Regions from separate parts of the Paraburkholderia sp. GAS199 genome, predicted to be linked through region 2. Evidence: predicted binding sites of a transcription regulator. Region 2 holds the regulator's gene; each other region holds the start of a gene.
The links. Region 2 encodes LexA, which represses DNA repair genes until DNA is damaged. Its sites were predicted from a motif close to ACTGTATNNNNATACAGT; they were not measured.
Positions count from the first base shown of each region.

Region 1: P3T18_RS15985 (VRR-NUC domain-containing protein) is a predicted target of LexA. The motif match lies at 2,583-2,600, and genes of this name have one in related genera.
Region 3: recA (recombinase RecA) is a predicted target of LexA. The motif match lies at 5,937-5,954, and genes of this name have one in related genera.

Region 1 is NZ_JBNDMM010000003.1:968,021-977,700, reverse strand. Features, by position in the region: gene P3T18_RS15990 (ATP-dependent DNA helicase) at 1-742, opposite strand, end outside; gene P3T18_RS15985 (VRR-NUC domain-containing protein) at 739-2,568, opposite strand; gene P3T18_RS15980 (LutC/YkgG family protein) at 2,675-3,259, opposite strand; gene P3T18_RS15975 (lactate utilization protein B) at 3,246-4,637, opposite strand; gene P3T18_RS15970 ((Fe-S)-binding protein) at 4,634-5,377, opposite strand; gene P3T18_RS15965 (FadR/GntR family transcriptional regulator) at 5,621-6,367, opposite strand; gene P3T18_RS15960 (pyridoxal phosphate-dependent aminotransferase) at 6,516-7,739, opposite strand; gene P3T18_RS15955 (RNA polymerase factor sigma-54) at 7,918-9,405, opposite strand.
Region 2 is NZ_JBNDMM010000004.1:383,186-392,865, forward strand. Features, by position in the region: gene P3T18_RS18610 (M20 family metallopeptidase) at 1-56, opposite strand, end outside; gene P3T18_RS18615 (LysR family transcriptional regulator) at 320-1,261, shown strand; gene P3T18_RS18620 (hypothetical protein) at 1,417-1,839, shown strand; partial or broken gene P3T18_RS18625 (ABC transporter permease) at 1,901-2,461, opposite strand; gene P3T18_RS18630 (hypothetical protein) at 2,743-3,192, shown strand; gene P3T18_RS18635 (hypothetical protein) at 3,194-3,949, shown strand; gene P3T18_RS18640 (hypothetical protein) at 3,925-4,350, shown strand; gene P3T18_RS18645 (hypothetical protein) at 4,430-4,891, opposite strand; gene P3T18_RS18650 (hypothetical protein) at 4,953-5,102, opposite strand; gene P3T18_RS18655 (universal stress protein) at 5,461-5,925, shown strand; gene P3T18_RS18660 (DUF2939 domain-containing protein) at 6,004-6,681, opposite strand; gene P3T18_RS18665 (hypothetical protein) at 6,782-7,138, opposite strand; gene lexA (transcriptional repressor LexA) at 7,197-7,847, opposite strand; gene P3T18_RS18675 (sulfate ABC transporter substrate-binding protein) at 8,162-9,202, shown strand; gene cysT (sulfate ABC transporter permease subunit CysT) at 9,327-9,680, shown strand, end outside.
Region 3 is NZ_JBNDMM010000008.1:188,219-197,898, forward strand. Features, by position in the region: gene P3T18_RS27735 (phosphocholine-specific phospholipase C) at 1-908, shown strand, start outside; gene P3T18_RS27740 (hypothetical protein) at 1,027-1,353, opposite strand; tRNA gene P3T18_RS27745 (tRNA-Met) at 1,440-1,516, opposite strand; gene P3T18_RS27750 (MFS transporter) at 1,603-3,261, opposite strand; gene P3T18_RS27755 (sensor histidine kinase N-terminal domain-containing protein) at 3,491-5,035, opposite strand; gene P3T18_RS27760 (response regulator) at 5,046-5,804, opposite strand; gene recA (recombinase RecA) at 6,035-7,117, shown strand; gene recX (recombination regulator RecX) at 7,125-7,892, shown strand; gene P3T18_RS27775 (DUF2889 domain-containing protein) at 8,144-8,881, shown strand; gene sucC (ADP-forming succinate--CoA ligase subunit beta) at 8,878-9,680, shown strand, end outside.

The sequences.
Region 1 (9,680 bases), on a different contig from region 2:
GCGCGAGCGCGCGGCCCGGTGTCTTGGCGGTGAGAAAGAAGACGCGATCGATCTGGTCCGACGCACACGCCTTCAGCAGCGGAAAGATCGTAGCCAGAGTCTTGCCGATGCCCGTCGGCGCCTGCGCCATCAAAGGCTTGCCGTCACGCGCCGCGCGATACACCGAGACCGCCAGTTCCCGCTGCCCGCTGCGGAACTGCCCGTGCGGAAACTGCAGCGCGCCAAGCGCGGCATTGCGCGCGGCGCGATGCGCTTCTTCCTGTACCGCCCAATCGAGAAAGCGCTCGCATTGCTCGACGAAAAACATCTCCAGCTCGCGCGCCGTGTGGGTCTCCGTCAACACCGATTCTTTCTGGGTGCCGACGTCGTAATAAACCAGCGCGACGGTCAATTCACCGAGCCCGCGCGTGCGGCACAACAGATGTCCATACACGAGCGCCTGCGCCCAGTGCAACGCGCGGTGATTCGCGGGCATGCGTTCGAGCGAGCCGCGATGGGTTTTGACTTCCTCCAGCCGGTTCGCCGCGCGGTCGTAACCGTCGGCGCGGCCGCGCACGGTGAGGCTGCGATGCGTGCCGGTCAGCGTGATCTCGGTTTCGTAAGCGCTCGCGCGCCGACCCGCCACGGCGATATGACCGGCCATGCCTTCCAGCGAAGTGGGCGCGGGCGTGAAACGCAGATCGAGGTCGCCGCGCCGGGCGGTGAATTCGCACATCGCCCGGACGGCGACCACGTAAGTCATGCCGACGCCCCGGCGATGCTGGATGTAAGCGGTTGTGTTCCGACTGCGCCCTCGCCCGCTTCTTCGTCTGCACACTCGCTCGACGCGTCCGCCTCGGCCCAGCGCACGTCCAGCACGCGCACCGGCATGCCGTGCTGCACGCAGTACGCGAGCCAGCGAATCTGGTTGTCCTGCAGACGGTCGCCCGGCCCCTTCACTTCGATCAGTTCATAGCGGCGCTGTGCCGGCCAGAACCGGATCAGGTCGGGCAAACCGGAGCGATTGCCGCGAATGTCGCCGAGCAGCCGTTCGAACCACAGCTTCAGATGCGCGGCCGGCAGACAGTCGAGCGCGAGCGTGACCAGTTCCGGCGTCAGCATGCCCCAGTACACGAACGGCGATTGCAAGCCGTGCTTGGTCTCGAGGTGCCGCAAGATGGTTTCGCAATACGCCTCGCTTTCCAGTTGCGCGAGGCACGCGGCGAACAGCGGCGCGCGGCGCAGATGAAAATCCGGCGCATGCAGATCGGCCGGGCCGCGCTGGAACGGATGAAAAAACGCGCCCGGCAATGCCGCGAACACCGGCTCCCAGCACAGCAGGCCAAAGAGCGAATTGATCAGCGCGTTTTCGACGTAATGCACGGGTGCGTCGTCGGTGCCCAGATGATCGCGCGCCACGTATTCGACGGCCAGTGCAGTCTCGGGCTTCGGCAGAACGAGCGTACTGCGCTCGACGGCGCGAGCCGCGGCCGCACGCGTCGCCGGCAGGCCGCATTTGCGTTGCAAACGCGGCAGCATGCGCGCGACGCGCTGCGCTTCCTCCTCGCTTTCCGGCGTGACGCTGGCCTGCGTGGCGAGCGCGAGCGCCTCGCTGTAACGTTCGCTGCGCTCCAGCACTCGGATGCGCCGATGCCGTGCGCCAGGCCACGCGCAGCGCTCGTAGACCGTCAACGCCGTGCCCCAGTCGTGCCGACGCTCGCAGTGATAGCCGATGCGAAACAGCAGCTTCGCGCGGCGCGTGTCGAGCCACGCGTTGCGGATGGCGATTGCGCTGACCCGCTCGACGAGTTCGCCGACCGACGGCTCCGGCGCGTCGAGCCAATCCAGCGAATCGAGCATGTCGCGGCAGGCCTGCAAGGTGAGATAGACGTCCACGTCCTCGCGCTGCTGGAAGGCGCGCGACGACGGCGCGAACGCCACGGTTTCATACTGGAATACGCCGAGGTCGGCGAGCACGAACTCCGACCAGTCCTGCTGCAGGTTGCCGAAGAACATCAGCCGCAGCCGTTCGCAAAGCGGCGCGATGACGACATGCAGGACGTGGTCCGTCGTCTCTTCATGCCAGACCGACAGCGGATAGCCGCGCGGCTCGTCCTCTTCGCCGGCGTTCCTGCCGGGTTGCGAATAGAGCGGCTCATACAGCGCCCGCAGCGTTTCCAGCAGTTCGGGTTTGCGCAGCGTTCTGGCGCCCGGAATTGCGGCGACGGCGTCCGCGAAAACGAGCAGCAAGTCGGGGCGGGTGGTGAGCGCGAACAGGTCGTCGAGCGTCAGGCGGGGTTCGATGTCGATCCAGCCCAGCGCCACCAGCGGCGCCGCGGCCTGCAAAGGACAGCCGATCTCGTCGTAGGAAAGCCGGCTGGCGCGGAACAGCGTGCCCTTGCGCATCAGCAGACGCACCAGCAAGGCACGCGAAGCTTGCGGCATGAGCGCGAATTCGCGCAGAAAGCCGAGTTCCGCGGCGTTCAGCAGATCGGCGTAACGCTCGGTCAGCCAGGCGAGCGCGCGCTCGAAATTCAGCAGGTAATAAAGGGCGCCGGAGCGGTTCTCCGGCGGAAGATCAGTTGCCACGGTGCTTTCACGGACCTGTATGTTTATACAGTGATGATAGCAAAGCTCGCGAGCAACTCGTAGCAGGCGCGGCCGGACCGCCGTCACGGCCTGCCGTTGCGGCCTGTCAGGCCGGCAGCCAGACCACCGTCAGCGACCGCACGCCCTGCGCGCCGCGAATCAGCACGCCCTCGATGTCTGCCGTGGCCGACGGTCCCGTTACGAGCGCGGCATAGCGGGCCTCGCGGAAGTCGTCGCGCCGGTAGACGTCCTGCAAACCGTCGATCAACTGCGCGGGGTCGAGCAGCACGACCAGATGCTGCACGATATAGCCCAGCGCGTTCACCACGTACTCGCGTTCGCTGAACCAGACCGAACCGGTTTCGGCGACACCGAAACGCGCCCGCACCACGCCCACGTCGATATCCTGCAGCGAAGCCGGCTCGGTATCGGCCGTCAGTTCGCGTGTGCCCGGCACCTCGTTCGTGGCGGATGCAATCGACGCTTCGCTGCCGAAGCGCTCGCGTATCGTCGCGGCGACCTCGGCGGCCGAGGCCGCATCGATACAGGTGCCGCCCATCGCCTGCAACGCGGTCGTGAAGCGCGCGCGCAAGTCGCCGCCGACCGGTGGGAACAGCGGCACGTCCGGCCGCGCCCGCACCGGCGGTTGCGCGGCGCGCACTTTCGCCAGGAATTCCTCACGCGTCGCCATCGCCACCTCCACGATTTTTCTTGTACCAGGCATGGAAGGTCAGCTTAGGCGCCTCCGGCAAATCGCGCTGCCTGCCCCAGATATTCAGCGGGTTGTAGAGCACGAAATTCGGCAGCCGACGCAGCGCGCCGCCCATCGACGAAACCGTCGCGCGGTACAAGGTCGGACTGGCAAGCAGACGCCCCGCCATTTTCAGCACTTCCTGCTTCACGAACGGTACTTCGTGCTGTTCGCTGATGACCGTGCGCCACTTGTAAATCTGCTCGTGAATATTGATCTTCACGGGACACACATTCGTGCAGCTGCCGTTGAGTGTCGACGCAAACGGCAGCGCACTATAGCGCTTGAGATCGAAAGTCGGATTGATGATCGCGCCGATCGGCCCGGAATACGTGCCGCCATACGAGAGCCCGCCGCTGCGCCGATACACCGGGCAGGTATTCATGCACGCGCCGCAGCGAATGCATTTGAGCGAGTACCAGAAGTCTTCCATCGCGAGCCGTTCGGAGCGGCCGTGATCGACGAGGATGAAATGCATCTCCGTGCCCGGACGCGGCGCGCGAAAGTGCGACGTGTATTGCGTGATCGGCGAACCGAGCGCGCTGCGCGACAGCATGCGGACGAATACGCCGAGGTCCGACACTTTCGGAATCAGCTTCTCGATACCGATCGACGCGATATGCAGCGGCGGCACGTTCGCCGACAGATCCGCGTTCCCCTCGTTCGTGCACACCACCACCGTGCCGGTTTCGGCCACCGCGAAATTGCAGCCGGTCATGCCGGCGGTTTTCTCGCGCACGAAGTACGGCCGCGTGTTCATGCGCTGGCTTTCCGCGAGATAGTGAATGTCGCTGTTCTGCGGATCGGTGCCGATCGTGCGGCCGAACAGTTCGGCCACGTCGGCCCGCAGTTTGTGAACCGCGGGCACGACCATATGACTCGGGTCCTGATGATCGAGTTGCTGGATACGCTCGCCGAGATCGGTTTCCATCACCGTGATGCCGCGCGGTTCCAGATACTCGCGCATCTTGCATTCGTCGGTGAGCATCGACTTGCTCTTGACGAGCGTGGTCATGCCGCGCTCGGACATGATCTTGTGAACCAGCGTATTGTGCTCTTCGGCGCTTGCCGCCCAGTGCACAGTGACGCCGTTTGCTTCGGCCGCCGTAGCGAACTGTTCGAGGTAGCCGGACAGATACGAGAGCGTGTGTTCCTTGATACCCGACGCCAGTTCGCGCAACGTCTCCCACTCCGCGATGCCGTGCGCCTGCGCGTCGCGTTTCTCGCGCAAATCCCACAGCCGTTTGTCGTGAAACGCCACATGCTCGGTCTTGCCGATGAAAGCGCCCGCCGCTTTCGCGTGATCGATGCGACTCATGCGCGTGCTCCGTTGAGTACCTGCGCAATGTGAATGAAGCGCGCGTCGGCTTTCATGCGCTCGGCGCAGCCCTGTTGATGCATCAGGCAGGACATGTCGCCGGACACGATGTACTCGGCGCCTGCCTGCAGATGGTCGCGCACTTTGTCCTGACCCATGCGTACCGACACGGGTTCTTCCGTGACCGAGAACGTGCCGCCGAAACCGCAGCATTCGTCGGGTCGCGCGGGTTTGACGAACTCGATGCCCTTCACGCCTTCGAGCAGAGCGCGCGGTTTGGAGAACGGCACGGCGGCGATCTCGGAGACCGAGGCCTCCTTCAGATGCCGCAAGGCGCTGCAACTGTTATGCAGGCCGACGCGATGCGGAAACTCGGCCCACGGAAACTCGCGCGCGCCGACTACGTCGTGCAGAAATTCGACCAGTTCGTAGGCGCTGGCCCGCACCTTCTTGACTTCGTCGGTCTGCTCGATGGCGAACAGGTGTTCGCGCACATGATGAATGCAACTCGCCGACGGCCCGACGATGTAGTCGTAACCCGCGAAGTTGCGCGCGAATACACGCTCGGCGCCGGCCGCGTCGGACTGCGCGCCGCTATTGGCCATCGGCTGTCCGCAACAGGTCTGCTCCTGCGGATAGTCGACCTCGATGCCGAAGCGTTCGAGTAATTCGAGCGTGGCGATCCCCACTTCAGGATAAAACGCGTCGATGAAGCACGGGATGAACAGGGCGACTTTCATAAGCTCTTTGAAAAGAATACGGCGCCGTCGATCCACCTACTCTACTGCGGAACGCGCGCAGGCAGGCGTTGATCACGCAGATTCCGGCGACGGGCCAGCCGGTCGCAGCAAAACCGGCGGAAATCCGATTTTGTATGACTGGTCATGTTGGTCTGACCAAGAATATAAGGAAGTCGCTCTGACGTGTCAATGCCGCCTGGCGGCGTTCAATTCAAGTGGAAAGCCGCGGCGAGCGGCAGAAAGTCAGGAAACGACGTTCGACGAAGGTCGGGCGGCGTCTTCCCGATACATCTCGCGCACGAACGCGAGATGACGCTCGGCGGCCTTGCGCGCTTTTTGCGCGTCGCGCGCCATGACGGCGTCGTAGATGGCCTGATGCTGGGTCATCAGCTGCTTTTCCATCGCGTCGTCGTAATCGATCAGGCGATGGTATTGGCGCATGCCTTCGTGAATCAGCGTGTGAATGCCGTGCATGACGTGCGCCAGCGCGATGTTGTGAGTGGAATCGGCGATGGCGAGATGGAACGCGGCGTCGAGTTCGGCAAGACTGGCGCGGTCCTGAGTGAGCGAGGCGGCCTTCAACGCATCGAATGCCTCGGCGATTTTTTGCCGGTCCACGTCGGTGGCGCGTTCAGCGGCGTAGACCGTCGAGATCGCTTCGAGTCCCTGCCGCAATTCGAGAATATCGGCACTGGTGCGCGGATTCTGTATCAGCAGTTCCGCGAGCGGCTTGGAAATGATCGGCGCCGTCACGTCCACTACTGTAAAACCGCCACGGCCCGAGGTCTCGATGTAGCCGTCCGCTTCGAGTCTGATCAGCGCCTCGCGCAGCGAAGGACGCGACACGCCCAGTTGCGTGGCCAGATCGCGCTCGGCGGGCAGGCGGTCGCCCGGCATCAGCGTGCCGTCCGAGATCAGCTGCTTGATCTGATCGGACACGACGTCGGAGAGTCGTTTGCGCGTGAAGGACTGGATCGGGCGAAATGGCATGGATGCAAATGAAAGACACAGTGAGCAAGGCGAAAACGGGCGCTTAAGCACGGCTGATGCAACGGCAAACGGCTCCGGCGAATGCGCCGCAGCCGGCATCAGCAACGCCGTCATCGACATCGCAACGAATGCCGCAGAAGCCGCCCGATTATACCGGTCGACGCTTCGCGTCCGTCCGATCCGCCGCGCCCGAAGCCGGCGCCGGCAAGCTCGCGACGAAGGCCGCGATCCGTTCGCAGGCGTCTTTCAGGCGCGCTTCGTCGACCACGAAACCGAGCCGCACGAAACCGTTCGCAGTTTCGCCGAAGGCGCTCGCGTCGAGCACCGAGACGCCCTGCGCGCGAAACAGCTGCCAGGTGAAATCGACGGTATCGAGCCCCGTGCCGCTTACGTCGACCATCATGAACATGCCCGCTTCCGGCAACAGACAACGCAGGCGCGGCACGCAGCTCAGCCGTTCGAACACCACGTCGCGCCTGCGCCGGTAGATTTCGCGCATCTCGGCCACCACGGCCGCGCGGTTCTGCACGGCCGTGAGCGCCGCCTGCTGGATGAAACCCGGCAAGCCGTACAGCATGGCGAGCGCGAGCCGCCCCATGTGTTCGATCAGCACGGCGGGTCCGATCGCCCAGCCGACGCGCCAGCCGGCCATGGCGTGCGACTTCGACAGACTGCCGAGCGTAACCGTGCGTTCGTTCATGCCGGGCAGCGCCGCGATGCTGACGTGTTCGCGCTCGAACGTGAGGTCCGCGTAGACCTCGTCCGACAGCACCCACAAATCGTGCTGGCACGCGATACGGGCGATGCGTTCGAGGTCGGCGCGCGGCATCACCACGCCGGTCGGGTTGCAGGGCGTGGCGAAGAAAATTGCCTTGGTGCGCGGCGTGACGGCGGCTTCGAGCGCGTCGCAATCGAGGTGAAACGCGCGCACAGGATCGACCGGCACGGCGACTAGCGTCGCGCCCGCCGCCCGAATGCAAGCCTCGTAGGTGAGATACATCGGCTCGGGAACGATGACTTCGTCGCCGGCTTCGAGCAGACAGAGCGAGGTAGCGAATACGCCGTTCTGCGCGCCCGCGGTGAGAATGACGTTAGCCGCGCTCACCGTGCGCCCTGCCGTGCGCGCATGTTCCGCGGCAATCGCTGCACGCAGCGGTTCGCGTCCGGATACCGCGCTGTAGTGCGTGTCGCCGCTGCGCAGCGCCGTGATCGCGCGCTCCACGATGGGCGCGGGCGTCGCAAAGTCGGGGTCGCCGACGCTCAATACGATGACGTCTTCACCGCTCGCGGCCGCCTGTTGCGCGACGCGATGAATTTCCCATGCCGAGGTACGTCTGCCCTGCAACCGCTCGACCAGATTCGAATACTTCATTCACCCGCCCTTTCTCTACCGGAGTCGCCAATGTAAAGGGGCGGCCGCAAAACGTCCAGCTACGGAAAAACGCGGGCGCAAAAACACAAGGGCCATGCGGGCGGTCGGCCTCGCATGACCCTTCATGGTCTGCGTGTGCATTTCAACGGACGCTCACCCGCCGCGCCCGTTCAATCCTTCACAGCTGACGGCGCAACTCTGCCGGCGGCACCTTCATCAGATGACGGTATTTCGCCACCGTGCGGCGCGCCACGAGCACGCCCTGATCGGCGAGCATCTTCGCGAGCGTCACGTCGGACAGCGGATCGCGCGTGTTTTCTGCGGCGATCATTTCCTTGAGCAACGCGCGCACGGCCGCGGCCGAACAGGTGCCGCCGCTTTCCGTACCCAGTTCGCGCGGGAAGAAATGTTTGAACTCGAAAATACCGCGCGGCGTTGCCATATATTTGTTGCCGGTGGCACGCGAAATCGTGGATTCGTGCAGGCCGAGTTCGTCGGCGACATCACGCAACACCATCGGCTTCAACGCGATTTCACCGTACTGGAAGAACGCCTTCTGATGCGCGACGATGCATTCCGCCACGCGCTGGATGGTGTCGAAACGTTGTTGCGCGTTGCGGATCAGCCAGCGCGCTTCCTGCAGTTGCTGGGCGAGCGGTGAACGGCTGGCGCCGGCCGATTGCGCGAAAAGCTCGGCATACATGCGGTGAATACGGGCGCGCGGCTGCACGGCCGGATTGATCGCGACCACCCACTTGTTACGCACCTGACGCACGATCACATCGGGCACGACGTAGTTGTCTTCCGTGCGGCCATAGCTGTTGCCCGGCTTCGGATCGAGCTTGCGGACCAGCGCGCAGGCCACGCGCAGTTCTTCCGCGCTGCAGCCGATCTGCTTTTGCAACTCGGCCTGTTCGCGACGTGCCAGACGTTCGAGATGATGCTGGACGATCTGCTTGGCGACGTCACGTCCCGGCGTGTCGTCAGGCAGTGCATTGACCTGCAAGGACAGACACTCGGAGAGCGAACGGGCGCCGAGTCCCGGACGATCCAGCGATTGCACGAGACGCAGCGCAACCAGCAGTTCTTCTTCCGTGAGTTCGGGTTCGAGGTCGACGCTATCGGCGAGGTCGCAGAGTTCCTGGCGCAGATAACCGTCGTCATCCAGTGCTTCGATAATGAAGCGTGCTACTGCGCGATCGCGGTCGTCGAGACGATAGAGGCGCAGCGAGTCGTGCAGCTGTTCGCGCAACGTCGGCTGCGAACGTGCCCACTCGGCGGGATCGCTGCTTTCGGAATCGCCGTTCTGGCGCGACGAGCTGCGGCTGCTGTAATCGCCCGAGTAATCGCCGGGCATGTCGTCGGGGCCATCCTGGCCCGCGCTTTCCATCGTGTCGCTGCCGCCTGCGTCCGAGGGCAGCGAATCCGGCTCGGCCGCGGTGACGGTATCCGTCGCGGGCATTGCCGCTTCGTCGCCGGACGACGCCGTCGAGAGTGCGACGTCTTCCGTGTCGGTAGCGTCGTATTCGAGGAACGGATTGGTGTCGAGCGCAGTGCGTAATTCCTGCTGGAATTCGAGAGACGACAACTGCAACAGTCGCACGGATTGCTGAAGGCGCGGCGTGAGTGCGAGAGACTGCCTTGTGCGAAGTTCGATGGAAGGCATTGTAGTGAGGTCCCTTGAAAGCTGAAAATTGATCGAGTGACCTCATTAGAGCAACTGTCGTACCAGGTCGCGCAAGCTGCTGTTTTTTCTACGCTTTGCTTTTTCAGGCCCGCCAATTGCGCATCGGTTGAACGCCATTTTTACAAGTACCCGGCAATTTCCGGTCCCAGCTTTCCCCGCCGTTCCCGCCCCGTCGTCACCGCTCGCAACAGTCGATTCATCAGCGTAAATACCTGCTACACAACGATTTTCGCCACGCGCCAGCATTAATTCGC
Region 2 (9,680 bases):
AAGGCGCCGGATTCGAAATGCTGCGTGGCGTGTTCGATGGCCTCGGTGCGGCTCATGGTTGTCTCCAGTGCAAGGGGGCAGGGCGGCGCGACGCGGGATACGGCGATGTGTCTGTCGCGACGCCTGATGTCGAAACGATTCTAGGTAGCCGTTTTTTTTGTCACAATGATCGTGTTTCGAAGCTTGCGTTGCCGAAAAGGCAAAGGTCGGCGTGTCTGCGGACACCCGCCACGGACACGATCCGGCAGGCGCAAGCGCATGACGCGTGTGTGTGCGAGGACGCGCACGCCCGGCTCACCGGCAACTCACTGACATTCCCATGGCACTTTCTTTGCACGGCATCGCACTACGCTATTTCGTCGAAGTGGCGCGCACTGGCTCGATCAGCGATGCGTCCGCCCGCCTGCATGTCGCGGTGTCGGCGATCAGCCGGCAGATCGCGCGGCTCGAAAGCGAACTGGGCGCGGCGCTGTTCGAACGCCGGCCGCGCGGCATGGCGCTGTCCGAAGCGGGCGAGCGTCTGCTCGCGTACGCGCAGCGCAGCCTGCTGGAGGCGGAGCACGTCATGAAGGAAATAGGCGGCCTGGAAGCCTTGCACGGCAGCATGATCCGGATCGCCAGTTCCGAGGGTTTCGCGGCGGACTTTTTGCCCAGCGCCATGGCCGACTTCCGGCGCGACCACCCCGGCATCGATTTCACGCTGCTCGTCATGTCGCCGGGCGACGCCACCCTGCGTGTGCGCGACGGCGATGTCGATCTCGCGCTCACCTTCAGTCTCGCGCCCGAGAAAGGCGTGAAAGTCGAACACACCGAACGCGCGCCGGTGCTGGCGCTGTTGCGCGCCGATCACCCGCTCGCCACGCGCGCACGGGTTTCGCTGGCCGACCTGAAATCATATCCGCTCGTGTTGCCCGAGCCGGGCACGACGATTCGTCAGTTGATCGACATCACGTGTGCGCTCGAAGGCATCCTGCTGGAGCCGGACCTCACCTGCAACAACAGCGGCGCGATGTACCGCTACGCGCAGAAGTGCGGCGCGATCATGTTCACGGGTTTGCTGTCGGTGCGCGATCGTTATACGGACGACGGTTTCGTCGCGCTGCCGCTCACGCATCCGCAATTGCGCCAGCGCAGTATCCAGGTGCAGACGATGGCAGGACGCGAATTGCCGCCCGCCGTACGCGCGTTTCGCGATCATCTGATTGCCGAGATCGGACGCGGTAAGCCAAATCTCCCTGCCGGAAAGCGAATCACGACCTAAACTGGTGACGGGGCGGCCTGATGCGATGGCGTGCGCCGTGCCGGGCAGGCCTTGCGGCAACGCACACCAGTGGTAGGATTCAGCCCGAAAAATGGAGCACGGCGCGCGGCAGGTGCGCGTCGTCCACAACAGAGCAACATGAATCAGGACATCGAATGGCGCAACAGAAAACCAACCCAAAACTCGAACAGGCGCTCACGCGTGGCGACCTTGCCATCCGTCAGGCCAACTCGGCGCGGGCAACGGCCTTGCTGCGCGCGTTGGGCAAGATGATCGTGGATGCGTCGGCCACCATCGGTGTCGAGGCGTTCACGCTGATTCCCGACGGCGACAAGATCTACGATCCGGCCGACGGTTTGTGGCCGCAGGAATTGCAGGTCTCGCTCGACGGTCCCGTCGAGGACGCCGACCCTGACGAGGTGCGTACCGTCCGACTGATCGCCGACGATCCGGGCACCGTGTTTCGCGTCGAATGGCAGCGGGCCGACGGCAAGATCGGCCGTCAGGACGGCGGCCCGTTCGCGACCGTCGCCTTCATCTCCGACGTCGACATTCCGTGGACCGACGACGAAGACTGACGCATCTGTCAGACCGACGCCGGGAGGGCGCATCCAGATCCCTTGGCCCGGCGTCGAATCTTCATTTCATCATCCGGCGCCGGAACAGCACCGCCGACACCACGAAGCCACCCACCGCATAGGCCGCCAGCACGGCGATGTGCCATAGCGCGTGATCGAGCGGGCGCCCGAGCATGGCCGGGCGAATCAGATCGACCGCATGCGCGAGCGGCAGGAGTTCGGTCACGCCGCGCGCGATCGCGGGCAACTGCGAAATTGGAAAGAACACGCCGGAGAGCAACAGCATCGGCGTGAGCACCAGCGTCTGATAGAACATGAAGAAGTCATACGACGGCGCCAGTGCCGTCACGACCATCGCGACGCTCGCAAACGCGAGGCCGGTTAGTACGATTACTGGCAGGGCTAGTAGCATCGAGGGGAAATTGGCGTAGCCGAGTGCGCCGGCCACCAGCATGATCGCCGCGCCCGACAGCATCGACTTGCTGCCCGCCCACATCACTTCACCCAGCACGATATCGCCGAGCGTCAGCGGCGTATGCATGATCGCTTCCCACGTGCGCTGCACGTGCATGCGCGAGAAACACGAATACATCGACTCGAAACTCGCAGACATCATTACGCTCGGCAGTCGCTTCACGATGTGCCGCAGCAGGCCGCGGCCCTCGAAGAGAGCACCGTATGACTAACCCAATAGCCACGGAAGTATAAAAAGCGCGTGTATTTCGGATTGCGGGTGCCGGTCTCTTATACATGAGGAAAATCACGCATTGATAATGCAATGCGCATCAATTCCGTTATTTTTCGGAGTTGCCTGATGTAAATCGATTCTTTTGAGCGATACGTTTTAATCGTAGCTAACGCTACGCTTCGTTAAACAACGATCATCACTCAATAAGAACAGCAATGATTAATAGACGATTCTTTTTGCGTGCTAGCGCACTCTCGCTTGCGGGTATCGCTTCGCACGCCGCAAAAGCGGCCCCTGCAACCCCTCAACACATCATAGTGGCGCGACATGGTTATACGCTGACGAACGGTGTAACAGCGCTCAAGCGTGATGATGGAGCGTGGATTTTCTGGGTGCGGCTCATCAATTTTGATGATCCTAAAAGCGATATCTCTGGCAGTTTGCAAATAGCAACTGATAGAGCTTTCACACAGATCGTGGACCGCGTGCCACTGACCTTCTCACAATCAAAGTCATTCATCGCACAACCGGTTTATCAGCCTAAGAACGGCAACGTACAGCTTTTCTATCGCTGTGTAGTTGGTTCAGGTCCGTCCGTCGCACCGTCCGTTAGCTCGGTTGTGAACTCGATTTCACCGTGGAATCAAGAATCGAAGGCGGAATGAAATGGCATCATTAGAATTGATTGTGCATGTGATGGATGCTGGCTCCAACAACATGTCGATGTTTCAGGCGTTAATGGGTGTTTTTAATAATCCACGCGACTCGCTATCGATCATGAACACCGGGGCAACGCTGATCGCGACCGTCACGAATGTAACTCCGATCCTGCAACCAATCCGAATCATTACCAATAGCGTGGTCGCGACAACTGTTTTAACCCGGATCGTAGTGGACTGGAGAGACCCGAATAAAAAGGTAGAGCCAGGAGACATTCTAACGCTGGTAAGCGCTTCAGGGATGATCGTTCTTTCGGTATTCGTTCTGGCAGAGATCGGCCCAGGGGCAGCTATAACAATTAACGCAATCGTGATGTCCTCTGATCTTCAATCCGGCTTTCAACCGTATATAACTTCGGCGAAGGTTTTCCTCGGCAATCTACTTTCTAACCTTATTGGACTTACAAGGCCCGCATCTACCGCGAGTAGTTCGTTGTATTGGGGAACCATCAATGCTGAAGCTGGATATGGTCTTTACAGCTACGATGAAATAATGTTCGCAAAAGGCTTGTTTATTTGCATGAGCGATCACGGCACGTCCGGCACTACTTTCTTTCCAAGAGGTACGCCAGTTCCAGGCAGTATTACGCCTATCAATGAAGACGCCTACAAGGATGACTTCTGCCGTAATCTTGCCAAAGAGCAGGGATGGAGTGATGTAGAAAGCGGAGTGGCGTTTTGCAAAAGCTCGACCTACCAGTGAGCGTGAAGACAATGCCGTGGCCTATCAAGGCTTCTTTAGCGAGCTTCGCTGCTGCATTTGGCTGCGAAGCCATTGTCCTGATAGTGATGCTCTACCACTTTTCTCTACCCTGGGCGGGTTATCTGCCTGTCCTCGCCGCGCTGATAGCAAACCCGATGGCAATACGCTGGGCGTTCAAGGGGGAAACAAGGGGCTACACGTTATTAAAATGGATTGCCGCTTTTACTATTCTGTGGATGCATTGGGGCGACGCGTATCTACACGCGCTAGGCTTGTGGGCCATCGCATTGATAGGTGGCTGCGCATGGCTTCGCGTGTTAGCGATGGTGTTGATGCGTCGCAAGGTAGCAAAGGCGTGGATCAACACCAACACCTTGAACTCTGCCAATAGCGTGCGGTAAGCGCGGCATTGTCTGATCGTAGTTTTACGGCCCGCCTTGTGCGGGCTTTTCCATGACTTCCAAACCGCTTGTATTGCAGTCAGCGCCGTATCCACGGCTTGAGCAAGCGGTAAACGGCGAGAGACTTGCGCAGGGCAAGTATCGACCACGCATTGCCCAACACGACCACGGATAACAGCGCGACTCTGCCGGCCACGCTGGCATCGGGGTGCATTGCCTTGAGTACGAAAAGAAACCCGAAGAGGGCCGTGAAGCCTAACATGGCGACCCACTTACCTGGCTCATCCACACCACAAATCTCGCCGGTTGTCAGGTTGCGCCAACCCGCCAGCGTTTGCCAGTTTGCCGGATCACGCAAAACCGCAGTTACGACCATGCCGTTATCGAGTCGGGGATTGCCACTTATCGTCACGGCATATTGCCGCTTTCCCGCAATAGTGGCATTGAATGTAAGGCCCTGTGTTGTGCGGTTGTATCTGTCTTTCACGGCAACGATGCTACCGATATCTTCGAGCGTGACTGTAATGGCGTGGTATGTCATGGGCGCAACGTATCGCGGTGTATGTGGAAACCCTCGAATTTACGTGAAATGCCATCCCGTATTAGCGGCGCTCGGTGTCGCCCATTTCACCGTCGATCATGGCGCGCCCACGCACCGGTAGATTCTTTGACACCGAAGCACCATCGATACATGGCCCATGATGGCGATCGATGAGAATCACCGTGTCGAGCGTTTGGGCCTCGATCAGCATGTGAATGTCCGCAATATCGATGGGACGCTCGAAGGAAGATGAAGCCGTCCGCGGTGAGCCAGGCGTTCGGCCCGAGCAGACCAAAGCACTCGCCAGCGTTCACATGGATCAATCAACGCTCCTCGAAAAGACGTGATTTGCCGGGAAGGCGGCTTATTCCAGGCTATCCCCCAACGCAGGGCGGGTTGTGCAACCCGTGGCCGCGCGGCTTTCTTGCGCCGCCGCATCGGGTTTGCCAGGGTCTTGCCCGTGCGCGCACCGAATTCGGGCAGACCTGGCGTTTTCCATCCCTTGCAAGCTGAATTGCGGCGCACCATGATTCATTCAAACCGCGCACTTCGCGCTAGGGGAGAAAATCATGGCGAGCTACCAGAAAATCCTGTTGTGCTACGACGGCTCGCGCGAGGGGCGCAAAGCGCTACGTTGCGGCGCCGATCTGGCGATGGACCTGAAAGCGGAAACGCACCTGCTCTCGGTGGTGGATATGCGTTCTAGCATCGCGCAAAGCGCAGGCCTGCTGACCGACGTCGCATGCGGCAGTTTCGAGAAGACCGCGCGTGACATCCTGCAGGAAGGCGTGGACTGGCTGACCGAACGCGGCGTCAGTGCGCAGGGGCATTTCGCCTTCGGTCATCCCATCGACGAAATCGCCAATCTTGCCAACGAACTGCACGTCGATCTGGTGGTGGTGGGGCATCGCTGCCGAACCGGCCTGTCGCGCTGGTGGATGGGCGCAGGCAATACGCCGCTGCTCGACCGGGTTTCGTGCAGCATTCTGGTGGCGTGTTCGTCGGCGCAGGAACAGCAGCAGGCCGCTGCCTGATGGCGAGCCGCATGTTCGATGCATGCGGCCCGATTCCCCGGGCTTTGGACTACGACGGGCGTTTGCCCGGCGCGTGCCTCATGGCGTGTTCAGGTCGACCGCGGCGAGTTTCCAGGTGAACAAACCTTCGCGCTGAAAGATTGCGGCGTAACGTGCGTCGCCGGCGCCATGCTGATAGGTGACCACGAACTCGTTGAGTCCGCGATAGGCAGCCGTGGTTTGCGGCGGCTGTTGTGGCGCGGCGGGCTCGGGATTGCCGTTGGCGTTACCGTTTGAATTGCCCGCAGCAGGTGTTGCCGGCGCCGCTTGCTGCGGCGTATCGGGTTGCGGCGCCCCCGGCGAGTTAGCAGCGGCAGGCGGGACGGGCGGACGTTCGCCCGGATTGCCACGCGGCGGCATGCCGTTCAACAGCGCGGCCACGCCATCGGGCGTTGCATACGCATCCACCAGCGGTCCGATCAACGCAACGCCGATCATGGCGCCGATTGCGGCCAATGGATTGCCATTGCTATGCGCGTCGAGCCGACGCGTCAATAAGCCCGACACCTGTTGCTTCAGGCTCTCGCGCAAAGCGGGAAAGTCGACGTATTCGTTGACGGTCGGAGCATCGCGCGCGTCGGCCGCGCGTTTGAGATTGTTCAGCGCGATGTACGGCGTGGCGTAAGCGAAGCCCAGTGCGGCAATGACCGCAATCACGATTAGTGTGACGATCAGCGGCCGTGTTGTGCTGCGCCGCGTGCGTGTTGGAACTGCCATCGAGTGGTGCTCTCCATCAGGTGTGATCTAGGGTGGACAGCGGCCACACGAAAACGATCCCGAGCACGACTTGCGGAGTAAGGGAGACCTGTAAATTCTGTTACGCCTCGAACACCGCGCCGTGTACGTTCGCTTCCTCGGCGATGCAGCGATCGATCATGCGGCACACCGCGTCGACCGTGCCGACCATGATGAGCCGCGACGGCCCGTGATAGACGCGCACCGGTGCGCGACGTGCGGGCTCGGCCGTATTCAGCCCCGAGTTCAGCGAGACGCGTGCAAAAGCCGGCAACGATGACGGCAGGCCGTGCAGGTCGGCGTTGCCGGCCGGCTCGTCGAACAGCGATGGCGTGACGGACGCGGACGACGCCTCGATCAACGAGCAAGGCACCAGCTTGCGCAAATGGCGCAGACGACCGAACTGGCGAAAAGGCAGCAGGCGGGCAAGGCGTTCCATGAGTCTCTCCAGGCGATTCAACGTTGTGACGGCTTTGGCTCGGCGAACCAGCGGACTTTCAGAACTCGCCCGGGCGGATCAGCCCGACGGCGATGCCCTCCAGTGCGAACTCCGCACTGCCGGTTTCAACGAAGATGTTTTCATAATCGGGGTTCTCGGCGATCAGCTCGAGACCGTTCGGCCGGCGCTTCAGGCGCTTGACCGTCACGTCGTCGCCAAGACGGGCGATGATGATCTGGCCGTCTTTGGCTTCGCTCTTCTTCTGCACGGCGAGCAGGTCGCCGTCGAAAATGCCGGCGTCGCGCATGGAGAGGCCGCGCACCTTCAGCAGGTAGTCGGGCTTGCTCGAAAACAGCGCCGGGTCGCAGGCGTAGTGCTGCGCGATATGTTCCTGCGCGAGGATCGGGCTACCTGCCGCCACCCGGCCGATCAGCGGCAGTGACAACTGCATGATGCTGGCGTGCGGCAGCGTGAACTGATGCGGCGCGTCTTCCGGATTGGAAAGCAGCCGGATGCCGCGCGAAGCGCCGGCGGCAAGCTCGATCACACCTTTGCGAGCAAGCGCGCGCAGATGTTCCTCCGCCGAATTAGCCGAGCTGAAACCCAGCTCGGCGGCGATTTCCGCGCGGGTGGGCGGAAAGCCAGTGCGTTCGATGGCCCGGCGGATCAGATCGAAAACCTGCTGTTGTCGTGCGGTGAGTTTGGTCATGTCGCCACTGTATGTATGAACAGGTGACTGTATTTTTATACAGTATTCCGCGCAATTCAAGCATTACTTTAAGTTCGTGGCTCGGGGTGGCGTTCCAGCGCCCCAAATCGACGCTCCAGCATCCGTTTTTGTGCCGCAACGCCTTATCTGGCCGTCATTACCACTTTTGCGTATTAAAGAATGAAGAAACATTATTTTTAATGATGAAAGCGCTTCGATAGACTGGCCTCCAGTTGCAGCTCATGTGCACGTGACCGCGACGCAAAAGAACACCACACGCTGTTTTAGCGGACTACCACGCGGAGAAAGTTGGCATGAATCATCAAGGCACGGGGCTGGCAGGCAAGACCAGAAAACTCATCGCGACGCTCGCTCTCGGCACGGCTGCGGCGTTGGGCGTCGTGGCGCAGGCTCAGGCGGCCGACACGACATTGCTGAACGTTTCGTACGACCCGACGCGCGAGCTGTATCAGGACGTCAACCAGGCATTCGGCAAGGAATGGAAGGCGAAGACGGGCGAGACCATCACCTTCAAGCAGTCGCACGGCGGCTCGGGCGCGCAGGCCCGCTCGGTGCTCGACGGCCTGCAGGCAGACGTGGTGACGCTGGCGCTGGCCTACGACATCGACGCGCTGGCGAGCAAAGGTCTGATCGACAAGGGCTGGCAGAAGCGTCTGCCGGACAACGCGTCGCCGTACACGTCGACGATCGTGTTTCTGGTGCGCAAGGGCAACCCGAAGCACATCAAGGACTGGGACGATCTGGTCAAGCCGGGCGTGTCGATCGTCACGCCGAATCCGAAGACCTCGGGCGGCGCGCGCTGGAACTACCTGGCGGCATGGGCGTACGCGGAACATCTGCCGGGCGGCAACGACCAGAAGGCCAAGGAATTCGTCGGCAAGCTCTACAAGAACGCGGGCGTGCTCGATTCGGGCGCGCGCGGCGCGACCACCAGCTTCGTGCAGCGCGGAATCGGCGACGTGCTGATCGCATGGGAAAACGAAGCGTTCCTGTCGCTGAAGGAGTTCGGTCCGGACAAGTTCGAGATCGTGGTGCCGTCGGTGAGCATTCTGGCCGAGCCGCCGGTCGCGGTGGTCGACAAGGTGGTCGACAAACACGGCACGCGCAAGCTGGCCGAGGCTTATCTGAACTTTCTGTATAGCGAGCAGGGTCAGGAGATTGCCGCGAAGAACTTCTACCGTCCGCGTTCGAACAAGGTGCCGGCCGATCTGACCGCCAAGTTTCCGAAGCTGAAGCTGTACACGGTGGACGACTCGTTCGGCGGCTGGGCCAACGCGCAGAAGACCCACTTTGCCGACGGCGGCGTGTTCGATTCGATCTATTCGCCGCAATAAACACTGACGTCACGATAGCTGCACCTGTTTCACCCGACCGGAAAGCGCGCCCATCGAGCGCGCTTTCCGGCTAGCCAGGCGGCCAGAAAAGAGCCGCCGGCCTCAACCCTGAAGAGTACCCAGCATGACGACGTTGACCTTCCGAAAACCGAGCGCCTTGCCCGGTTTTGGCCTGACACTCGGCATCACGGTGGCTTATCTGAGCCTCGTGGTGCTGATTCCGCTTGCGGCGACCTTCCTCAAGACCGCGACGCTCGACTGGAGCCAGTTCGTGCGCGCCGTCACGTCGCCGCGCGTGCTGGCCTCGTATCGCCTGACGTTTTTCTCCGCGCTTGGCGGCGCGCTGATCAACGCGGTGTTCGGCTTTCTCGTCGCGTGGGTGCTGGTGCGCTACACGTTCCCGTTCAAGCGGATCGTCGACGCCGTGGTCGATTTGCCGTTCGCGTTGCCCACTTCCGTAGCCGGCATTTCGCTCGCG
Region 3 (9,680 bases), on a different contig from region 2:
CGATGTTCGTCGTGTCGCCGTGGAGTACGGGTGGCTGGGTCAACTCGCAAGTGTTCGACCACACGTCGGTGCTGCGCTTTCTGGAGCAGCGTTTCGGCGTGGTCGAAACCAATATCAGTCCGTGGCGGCGCGCGGTGTGCGGCGATCTCACGTCGGCGTTCAACTTTCGCAATCCGAACGATGCGCCGGTCGCCTCGCTGCCCGCGCCGACCAAAGCTCAGGCCGACGCGCAGAATACGCAGCAGAGCGCGCTGGGTGCGGTGCCGGTGCCGTCGGCGGCCAGTCAGCAGATGCCGCAGCAGGCACTGATGTCGCGGCCGTCGCGTGCGTTGCCCTATCTGTTGCACGTGAGCGCGAACGCCGACGTGCAAGGTGGCCTGCTATGGCTGATCCTCAGCAATACGGGGACGGCCGGCGCGGTGTTCCACGTCTACGACCAGTTGCACCTCGACCGTCCGCCGCGCCGTTATACGGTCGAGGCAGGCAAGGAGTTGTCGGATTCGTGGGCGGCGCTCGCCGACGACACGGGCCACTACAGTTTGTGGGTGCTCGGGCCGAACGGTTTTCATCGCGCGTTTCAGGGCAACGTGGCAGCGGCGGCGAGCGGACCGAACCCGGAGGTGCGCGTCTGCTACGACGTCGTCAATAGCGCCGTCTATCTGACGATCATGAACACGGGCAACGCCACCACTAACGTGACGGTGACCTCCAACGCGTATCGCAGCGACGGTCCGTGGAGCTACGCCGTGCCGGCCGGCATGCAGGTCGAGCCGTACTGGTCGGTCGGCGCTTCGGGCGGTTGGTACGACTTCACGCTGGCGGCCGAAAATGGTTTGACGCGACGCTTCGCTGGACGCGTCGAGACCGGCAAGGACAGCGTCAGCGATCCGGCGATGGGCACGAGTTGAGGTAGCAGCAGGGTCGCGCTCATGGCGCGAGGAGTGGCACTTCGGGGAGTCGGGCTGCGCGCCGACTCCCTTTTTTATGGCTGAGACTTTGACGCTGGTGCCGAGGCAGCGCGCAGACTTACTTCGCCTCGGGCGCCGGGCCGGACGGCTGAACCAGTTCGAAGCACGCCGCTTTGGTCTTTGCATCCGATTGCTGCGGATCGATGCACTTGAACGCGCTCTGATCGCGCTGCACGAAAATCGTGTCGGCGACGCCCGCATTGCCACGCGCGCCGTTCACGACCGCGGCGATCTTGTAGCCGTCCTGCAGCAGATTGGACAAGGTCAGCGGACTGGTGCGCCACTGGCTATCGGGCGGAGTCTGCGCGTCGGCAATCGACGCGTGCGCAGCGCCGAACAGGGCGACGAAAGCCGAAGCGGCGAGCAGGGTGGTGCGGAACGTCATCAAGATACTCCCTTGAAGTTGCGGTTCGGAAAGCCAGAAACAAAAAAGCCGCTACTTCGTGAGAAGTAGCGGCTTTTTCTTGATACTGGTGGCGAATCAGGGACTCGAACCCCGGACCTGCGGATTATGATTCCGTCGCTCTAACCAACTGAGCTAATTCGCCGAAAGAAGCGAGATTATGCGCACGGACCAGAAGGCTGTCAACCCCTGAGACCCAACTTTTTCAAGATGGCCCGTGCGTCCGGTGTTTCAGTCCTGCGCGTAGATATCCGAGTCCTTGGTTTCCTTGACGAACAGCATGCCGATCACGAACGTTGCGACCGCAATCACGATCGGATACCACAGACCCGAGAAGATGTTGCCCTTGGCTGCGACGATCGCGAACGCCGTGGCCGGCAGGAAGCCGCCGAACCAGCCGTTGCCGATGTGATACGGCAGCGACATCGACGTATAGCGAATGCGCGTCGGGAACATTTCGACCAGCATCGCCGCGATCGGGCCGTACACCATCGTCACGTAAAGCATCATGATCGTCAGGATCACCACGCACATCGGCCAGTTGATCTGCGAGGGATCGGCCTTCGGCGGATAGCCGGCGGTCTTCAGCGTCGTGGCCAGCGTCTTGTCGAATGCCTTGCCTTGATCCTTGGCGTCGGCGGCCTTGCCGTCATAGGTGTTGATCACCGTGTCGCCGATCTTGATCTCGGCCAGCGTGCCGGCCGGTGCCGCGACGTTCTCGTAGTTCAGGCCAGCCTTCGAGAGCGCGCCCTTGGCAATGTCGCACGAACTCGTGAACTTCGAGGTGCCCACCGGGTTGAACTGGAACGAGCATTCGTCCGGATTGGCGATCACGACGATCGGTGCTTTCGCGCTAGCCGCTTCCAGTGCCGGGTTGGCGTAGTGCGTCAGCGCCTTGAACAGCGGGAAGTACGTGCAGGCAGCGATCAGCAGACCCGCCATGATGATCGGCTTGCGGCCGATTCGGTCCGACAGCGAGCCGAAGAACAGGAAGAACGGCGTGCCGATCAGCAGCGCGATCGCGATCATGATGTTGGCGCTGCTGCCGTCCACTTTCAGCGTTTGCGTCAGGAAGAACAGCGTGTAGAACTGACCCGTGTACCAGACCACGGCTTGACCGGCGGTCAGGCCGACCAGCGCCAGAATCACGATCTTCAGGTTTTTCCATTCGCCGAACGCTTCCGTCAGCGGTCGCTTGGACGTCTTGCCTTCGGACTTGATGCGCTCGAACACCGGCGACTCATGCAGTTGCATGCGAATCCACACGGACACGGCCAGCAGGATGATCGACGCGACGAACGGAATGCGCCAGCCCCAGTCGCCGAACGCGTCTTCGCCCATCGTCTTGCGCACGCCGAGAATCACGAGCAGCGACAGGAACAGACCAAGCGTGGCGGTTGCCTGGATCCACGAGGTGTAGAAGCCGCGGCGTCCGGCAGGCGCGTGTTCGGCCACGTAGGTCGCGGCGCCACCGTATTCGCCGCCGAGCGCGAGGCCTTGCAGCATGCGCATCGCGATGAAGATCACCGGCGAAGCAATGCCGATCGACGCATAGCCCGGCAGAAAGCCCACCAGGAAGGTCGAGAAGCCCATGATCAGAATCGTGACGAGAAATGTGTACTTGCGTCCGACCAGATCGCCCAGGCGGCCGAACACGATCGCGCCGAACGGACGCACCGCGAAGCCCGCCGCGAAGCTGAGCAGCGTAAAGATGAAGGCGGCCGTCGGATTGACGCCTGAGAAGAAGCTCTTACTGATGAAGGCCGCGAGCGAGCCGGCCAGGAAGAAGTCGTACCATTCGAAAATCGTACCCAGCGACGATGCGAAGATCACCCGTTTCTCTTCGCCCGTCATCGGCACGTGCGAGATTTGCCCGCCAACGGTAGCCATATGTCGTCTCCAATATTGATATGTACACGCGGTTCGCCGGCAAAGGCGTTCCCGTGCAACCGATTATTGGAGTGGAAACTTACGGCGTACTGACGCGGCGGAGCAAACTACAGGAACTTGGTGTGGCTGAGAATTTCTCTTAACGTCAGTCAAAGATTAACCAAATGCACGTTTTTAATCTTCATCGTGCTGTTATCGCGCGTAATTAAATTCGTGGCGACGCGTGGCCTTAGGGTAAGTCCCGCCCCCGTTTCAGCTCGTGCAAACTGACACGCACCAGCGTTCCGGCAAGACGTGGCGCGTCCTGATAAACGTTGTCGTCGATGGTCAGGTCGCCGCCGTGCATGGTCGCGATCTCGCGGACGATCGCGAGGCCCAGCCCGCTGCCGTCGCCTTCGCGGCCGAGAATCCGGTAAAAGCGCTCGACGACCCGCGAGCGTTCGGCGACTGGAATGCCGAGTCCGGTGTCTTCCACTTCCAGATGCACGAGCCGCGCGGCCGCGTCGTGTCGCACGCGCACGGTGATGCGCCCGCCGGCCGGTGTGTAGCGGATGGCGTTGTCGATCAGGTTCGACAGCATTTCGCGCAGCATGACCGGGTTGCCGTCCACTTCGACCTGCTCGCCCGACTCGTCCGCTTCGTAGCCGAGGTCCATCTGTTTGGCGAGCGCGGCCTGAACCCAGTCGCGCACGGCGTTGCGTGCCACTTCCGTCACGCGGACCGGCGAGAAGACCTGCCCCGACATACGGTTTTCGGCGCGGGCGAGCGCGAGCAGTTGGGTGACGAGCCGCGCCGCGTGCTCGGAACTGGTCGCGATCTGTTCGAGGGAGCGGTGCACTTCGGCGGAAGCGTCCTGGCGCAGCGCGAGTTCCGCCTGCGTACGCAAGCCGGCAAGCGGCGTTTTCATCTGATGCGCGGCGTCGGCGATAAAACGCTTTTGCAGTTCCATGTTCTGTTCGAGGCGCGTCAGCAGATCGTTGAACGACGTGACCAGCGGCTCGATTTCCGGCGGTGCGCGGCGTGCTTCCAGCGGCGAAAGGTCGTCCGGACGCCGCGCGCGAATGTGCGCCTGCAGCGCATGCAGGGGCGCGAGACCGCGCGACAGACCGAACCACACCAGCAGGATGGCCAGCGGCAGGATCACGAACTGCGGCAGGATCACGCCCTTGATGATGTCGTTGGCGAGCTGGCTGCGTTTGTCGAGCGTCTCGGCAACCTGCACCAGCACGGGTTGTGCGCCGGGCGTATGCGGAAATTCGACGGTCGTGTAAGCGACCCGGATATCGTTGCCGCGCAGCACGTCGTCGCGGAACTCGACCTGACCGGGCTGCGGCCGGTCGTCCTCGTGCGGCAAGGGCATGTCGCGTTCGCCGCCCACCAGTTCGCCGCGCGTGCCGAGCACCTGATAGAACACGCTGTCCACGTTGTCGGTGCGTAAAAAGTCGCGGGTGGAATCGGGCAGCGACAGCTCGGCCACACCGTTCACCGGATGAATCTGGCGCGCGAGCACATAGGCATCGGTTTCGAGCGCGCGGTCGAACGGACCGTTGGCAATCGACTTCGCGACCAGATACGTGATGGCCAGGCTCATGGGCCACAGCAGCAGCAGCGGCGCCAGCATCCAGTCGAGAATCTCGCCGAACAGCGAGCGCGGGCGCGCTTCTATGGCGGTTTCGGTTTCGTCCGGCGGGGCGAACGGGTTGGCGTAGCGCTCGTCGCGCACCTCGTCGAGATCCGCAGCGTGCGCCGGAGCGCGGTCTGCGCGTGCGGACATGGCTGCCTTCTTACTTGTAGTGATGGCTTGCCGGCATCGCGCCGGTCGGCGGCTCGGGCGAGGCAGGCGGCGGTGCGGCTGCTTCGGCGCTCGTGGCCGCCGCTGCGGCTTTCTCCAGGCAGTAGCCCAGTCCGCGCACAGTGATGATGCGCACGCCGCTCGGCTCGATTTTCTTGCGCAGCCGGTGCACGTAGACCTCGATGGCGTTGTTGCTCACTTCCTCGCCCCAGCCGCAAAGATGGTCGACGAGTTGTTCCTTCGACACCAGCCGGCCGATCCGTTGCAGCAGCACTTCCAGCAAGCCGAGTTCACGCGCCGACAGATCGATCACCTGTTCGTTGACGTAGGCGATTCGCCCCACCTGATCGAACGACAGCGAGCCATGCCGCACTACGGTCGGGCCGCCGCCGGCGCCGCGCCGGGTCAGCGCCCGCACGCGAGCTTCGAGTTCGTTCAGCGCGAAGGGCTTGGCCATGTAGTCGTCGGCGCCGAGGTCGAGTCCCTTGACGCGTTCGTCGACGCTGTCGGCGGCGGTGAGGATCAGCACCGGCACGGCCGAATTGCGCGCGCGCAGACGGCGCAGCACCTCGAGCCCGGACATGCGCGGCAGGCCGAGATCGAGAATCAGCAGGTCGAAAGTTTGCATCGACAGCGCGGTATCCGCCTCGACGCCGTTCTTCACGTGGTCGACGGCATAGGCCGATTGGCGGAGTGATCGAACCAGACCGTCCGCGAGTATGCTGTCGTCTTCGGCAATCAGAATTCGCATGGTGCGCAGCCTGGCCTTGCCGGCACCGCGGGTTGCCCCCGGCGCACAGCGGTCTCCGAAATCAATTGTGGGTAGTTGGGCGGCGCGACAGTAAAAATGCGCGTTCGCATGAGAATCGCGCTTGCCAAAACTACTGTTTTTTTATACAGTGTCTGGGTTTCGTGTGCTGTCCTTTCAGAACGGGCCGCACATCTGCCTCAGACGCCGTTCATCATAGCAAAGGACGATTCATGGAAGAAAGCAAGAAAGGCTCGGCTGGACTGACTGCTGAAAAGAGCAAGGCACTCGCTGCCGCCCTCGCGCAGATCGAAAAGCAGTTCGGCAAAGGGTCGGTCATGCGGCTCGGCGCGGGTGAGGTAGTCGAAGACATCCAGGTCGTGTCGACCGGTTCGCTCGGTCTCGACATCGCGCTCGGCGTCGGCGGTTTGCCGCGTGGTCGTGTGGTCGAAATTTATGGCCCGGAATCGTCCGGTAAAACCACGCTGACGCTGCAAGTCATTGCCGAAATGCAGAAAATCGGCGGCACGGCAGCGTTTATCGACGCAGAACACGCGCTGGATATCCAGTACGCGGGCAAGCTCGGCGTGAACGTCAACGAACTGCTGGTTTCGCAGCCGGACACGGGCGAACAGGCGCTGGAAATCGCCGACGCGCTGGTGCGTTCGGGCTCGATCGACATGATCGTGATCGACTCGGTCGCGGCACTGGTGCCGAAGGCTGAAATCGAAGGCGAAATGGGCGACTCGCTGCCGGGTCTGCAAGCGCGTCTGATGTCGCAAGCGCTGCGCAAGCTCACCGGCACGATCAAGCGCACGAACTGCCTCGTCATCTTCATTAACCAGATTCGCATGAAGATCGGCGTGATGTTCGGCAACCCGGAAACTACCACGGGCGGTAACGCGCTGAAGTTCTACGCGTCGGTGCGTCTGGACATTCGCCGTATCGGTTCGATCAAGAAGAACGACGAAGTCATCGGCAACGAAACGCGCGTGAAGGTCGTCAAGAACAAGGTGTCGCCACCGTTCCGCGAAGCGATTTTCGACATTCTGTACGGCGAAGGTATCTCGCGTCAGGGCGAAATCATCGATCTGGGCGTGCAAGCCAAGATCGTCGACAAGGCGGGCGCATGGTACAGCTACAACGGCGAGCGGATTGGTCAAGGTAAAGACAACGCGCGCGAATTCCTGCGTGAGAATGCCGACATCGCGCGTGAAATCGAGAACCGTATCCGCGAATCGCTGGGCGTCAATGCCATGGCGGAAGCGGTGACCGGCGCCGGCGCAGGCGCTGAAGTCGCGGACGAAGAAGAGTAACCGTCACGTGATACGCAAGGGCCGGTCGCTGTCCAACACTAGCCGTACTGGACGCTATGCGGACGGCCCGCGTAACTCGGCACAGCACGACGATTCGGCGGATTCAGCTGATCCGTTCGAATCGTTCGATGCGCATGACCGGGCCGCAGGTCGAAACCTGTCGCCCGCGTTTTCCAAAGCGTCCTCTGCAGCCGATTCCGGCACGAACGCCGATTCGAACGCCGACTCGGATTTCGACCCGTCCGAAACAACTTACAGCCGTTCCCGTCGCACGCCCGGCGAAGCCAGGTCCGGCCAGGACGAGCAGAAAAAATCTCAACGCCCAGCCCGTTCGCTAAAAGGACGCGCGCTCGGCTATCTCTCCCGGCGTGAATACAGCCGCTCCGAACTGGCGCGCAAGCTAAAGCCGTTCGTCGAAGAAAACGATTCACTAGATACCTTGCTCGAGACATTGCAGGCCGAAAACTGGCTGTCCGATTCGCGTTTCACGGAAAGTCTGCTTCATCGGCGTTCGTCGCGGCTCGGCGCTAGCCGTATCGTCGGCGAATTGAAACAGCACGCCGTCGACCCGAGTCTCGTCGAAGAAGCCAGCGCGCAATTGCGCGAGACCGAGCTTGCACGTGCGCACGCCGTGTGGAACAGGAAATTCGGCAAGCTGCCGGAAACGCCCGCCGACCGCGCCAAGCAGGCGAGGTTTCTGGCATCGCGTGGCTTTTCGGGCGCCACCATCGGCAAAATTCTCAAAGGTCTGGACGAGGATTGGGCCGGCGAATAGCCGCGTGACCACGCGGCAGGAACTGCTCGCATTTGCGCGGCCAATGGCATGGTCATGTGCCGCCGTAAGCCACCGTTCACGAGCTAAGCGTGTCCCCAGCGCACGCACTGCGGCAGGACTTCATCCGCCAACTTCGAGATAAGGCCCGTCCCGCAAAGCGGCGCGGCTGGCGGCACTGCGCATTCCGACCTGTCTCAAATACCCAGTATGCTAAAATTCATGGGTTTTCCAATCCGGCCTTTCCTTTCCGCATGCCGCTCTCCTCGCCAGTGTCCCGTCAGTTGCGCCATCGTCGCGCAATCAGAGCGGAAGCCTATGAGAGAGCCGATGGCCTGTGGGATGTGGAAGCGTGCTTGACCGACGAAAAACCGCGCGATGTGGTCCTTGCGTCGGGCGTCCGGCCCAATGGTCAGCCGATCCATGAACTCTGGCTTCGCATCACCATCGATCGCAAGCTCAACGTCGTCGACGCCGAAGCGTCGTCCGACTGGGTGCCCTATCCAGGGTTATGCCAGGCCAGCAATCCCGCCTACCGTGCCCTCATCGGGCTCAATCTGTTCCACAACTTCCGTCGCGATGCTGCCCGTTTGCTGGCCGGCACGGCCGGTTGCACGCATCTCACCGAGTTGTGCGCGATCCTGCCGACCGCTGCCATTCAGGCGTTCGCCGGCGACGTATGGAACACCAATGACGGCACGCCGGGCGCGAGCGGAGGTTCAGGAGACGAATCGTCTAACAGCACAGGCGAGCATTCCAACGACAAACCGCCATTCCAGCTGGGACGCTGCCACGCGCTGCGTTTCGACGGCGAGGCGGTGCAGCAGTTTTATCCGCGCTGGTATGGCCGCGCTCCGTATACAGCGGATCGCGCGGCATCGTCAGGCGACGGGGTGTCAAGCCAGAGAAGCGAAGGCGGCGACGCGTCCGGCATGAACGGCGGCGGAAACGAAGTTCAATCCAACTCTCAGACTGAAGGGAATCACGCATGAAGATTCACGAGTACCAGGGTAAGGAAATCCTGCGGAAATTCGGCGTCGCGGTACCGCGCGGCAAGCCGGTCTTCTCGGTGGATGATGCGGTCAAGGCCGCGGAAGAGCTCGGCGGCCCGGTATGGGTCGTGAAGGCTCAGATCCACGCGGGTGGCCGTGGCAAGGGCGGCGGCGTGAAGGTCGCCAAGTCGCTGGATCAGGTTCGCGAGTATTCGGAACAGATCCTCGGCATGCAGCTCGTCACGCACCAGACCGGTCCGGAAGGCCAGAAGGTGAATCGTCTGCTGATCGAAGAAGGCGCTGACATCAAGAAGGAACTGTATGTCGGCCTCGTGATCGATCGCGTTTCGCAGAAGATCGTCGTGATGGCATCGAGCGAAGGCGGCATGGACGTCGAAGAAGTCGCGGAAAAGACGCCCGAGCTGATCCACAAGATCGCTGTCGACCCGGCAACCGGTCTGAAAGACGCAGAAGCCGACGAGCTGGCCACGAAGATCGGCGTGCCCGCCGCTTCGCTGCCGCAAGCACGCGCGATCCTGCAAGGCCTGTACAAGGCATTCTGGGAAACGGACGCATCGCTGGCCGAAATCAACCCGCTGATCCTGACGGGCGACGGCAAGGTCATCGCACTCGACGCCAAGTTCAACTTCGATTCGAACGCACTGTTCCGTCACCCGGAAATCGTCGCGTATCGCGATCTGGACGAAGAAGATCCGGCTGAAGTCGAAGCGTCGAAGTTCGACCTCGCGTACATCTCGCTCGACGGCAACATCGGCTGCCTCGTGAACGGCGCAGGCCT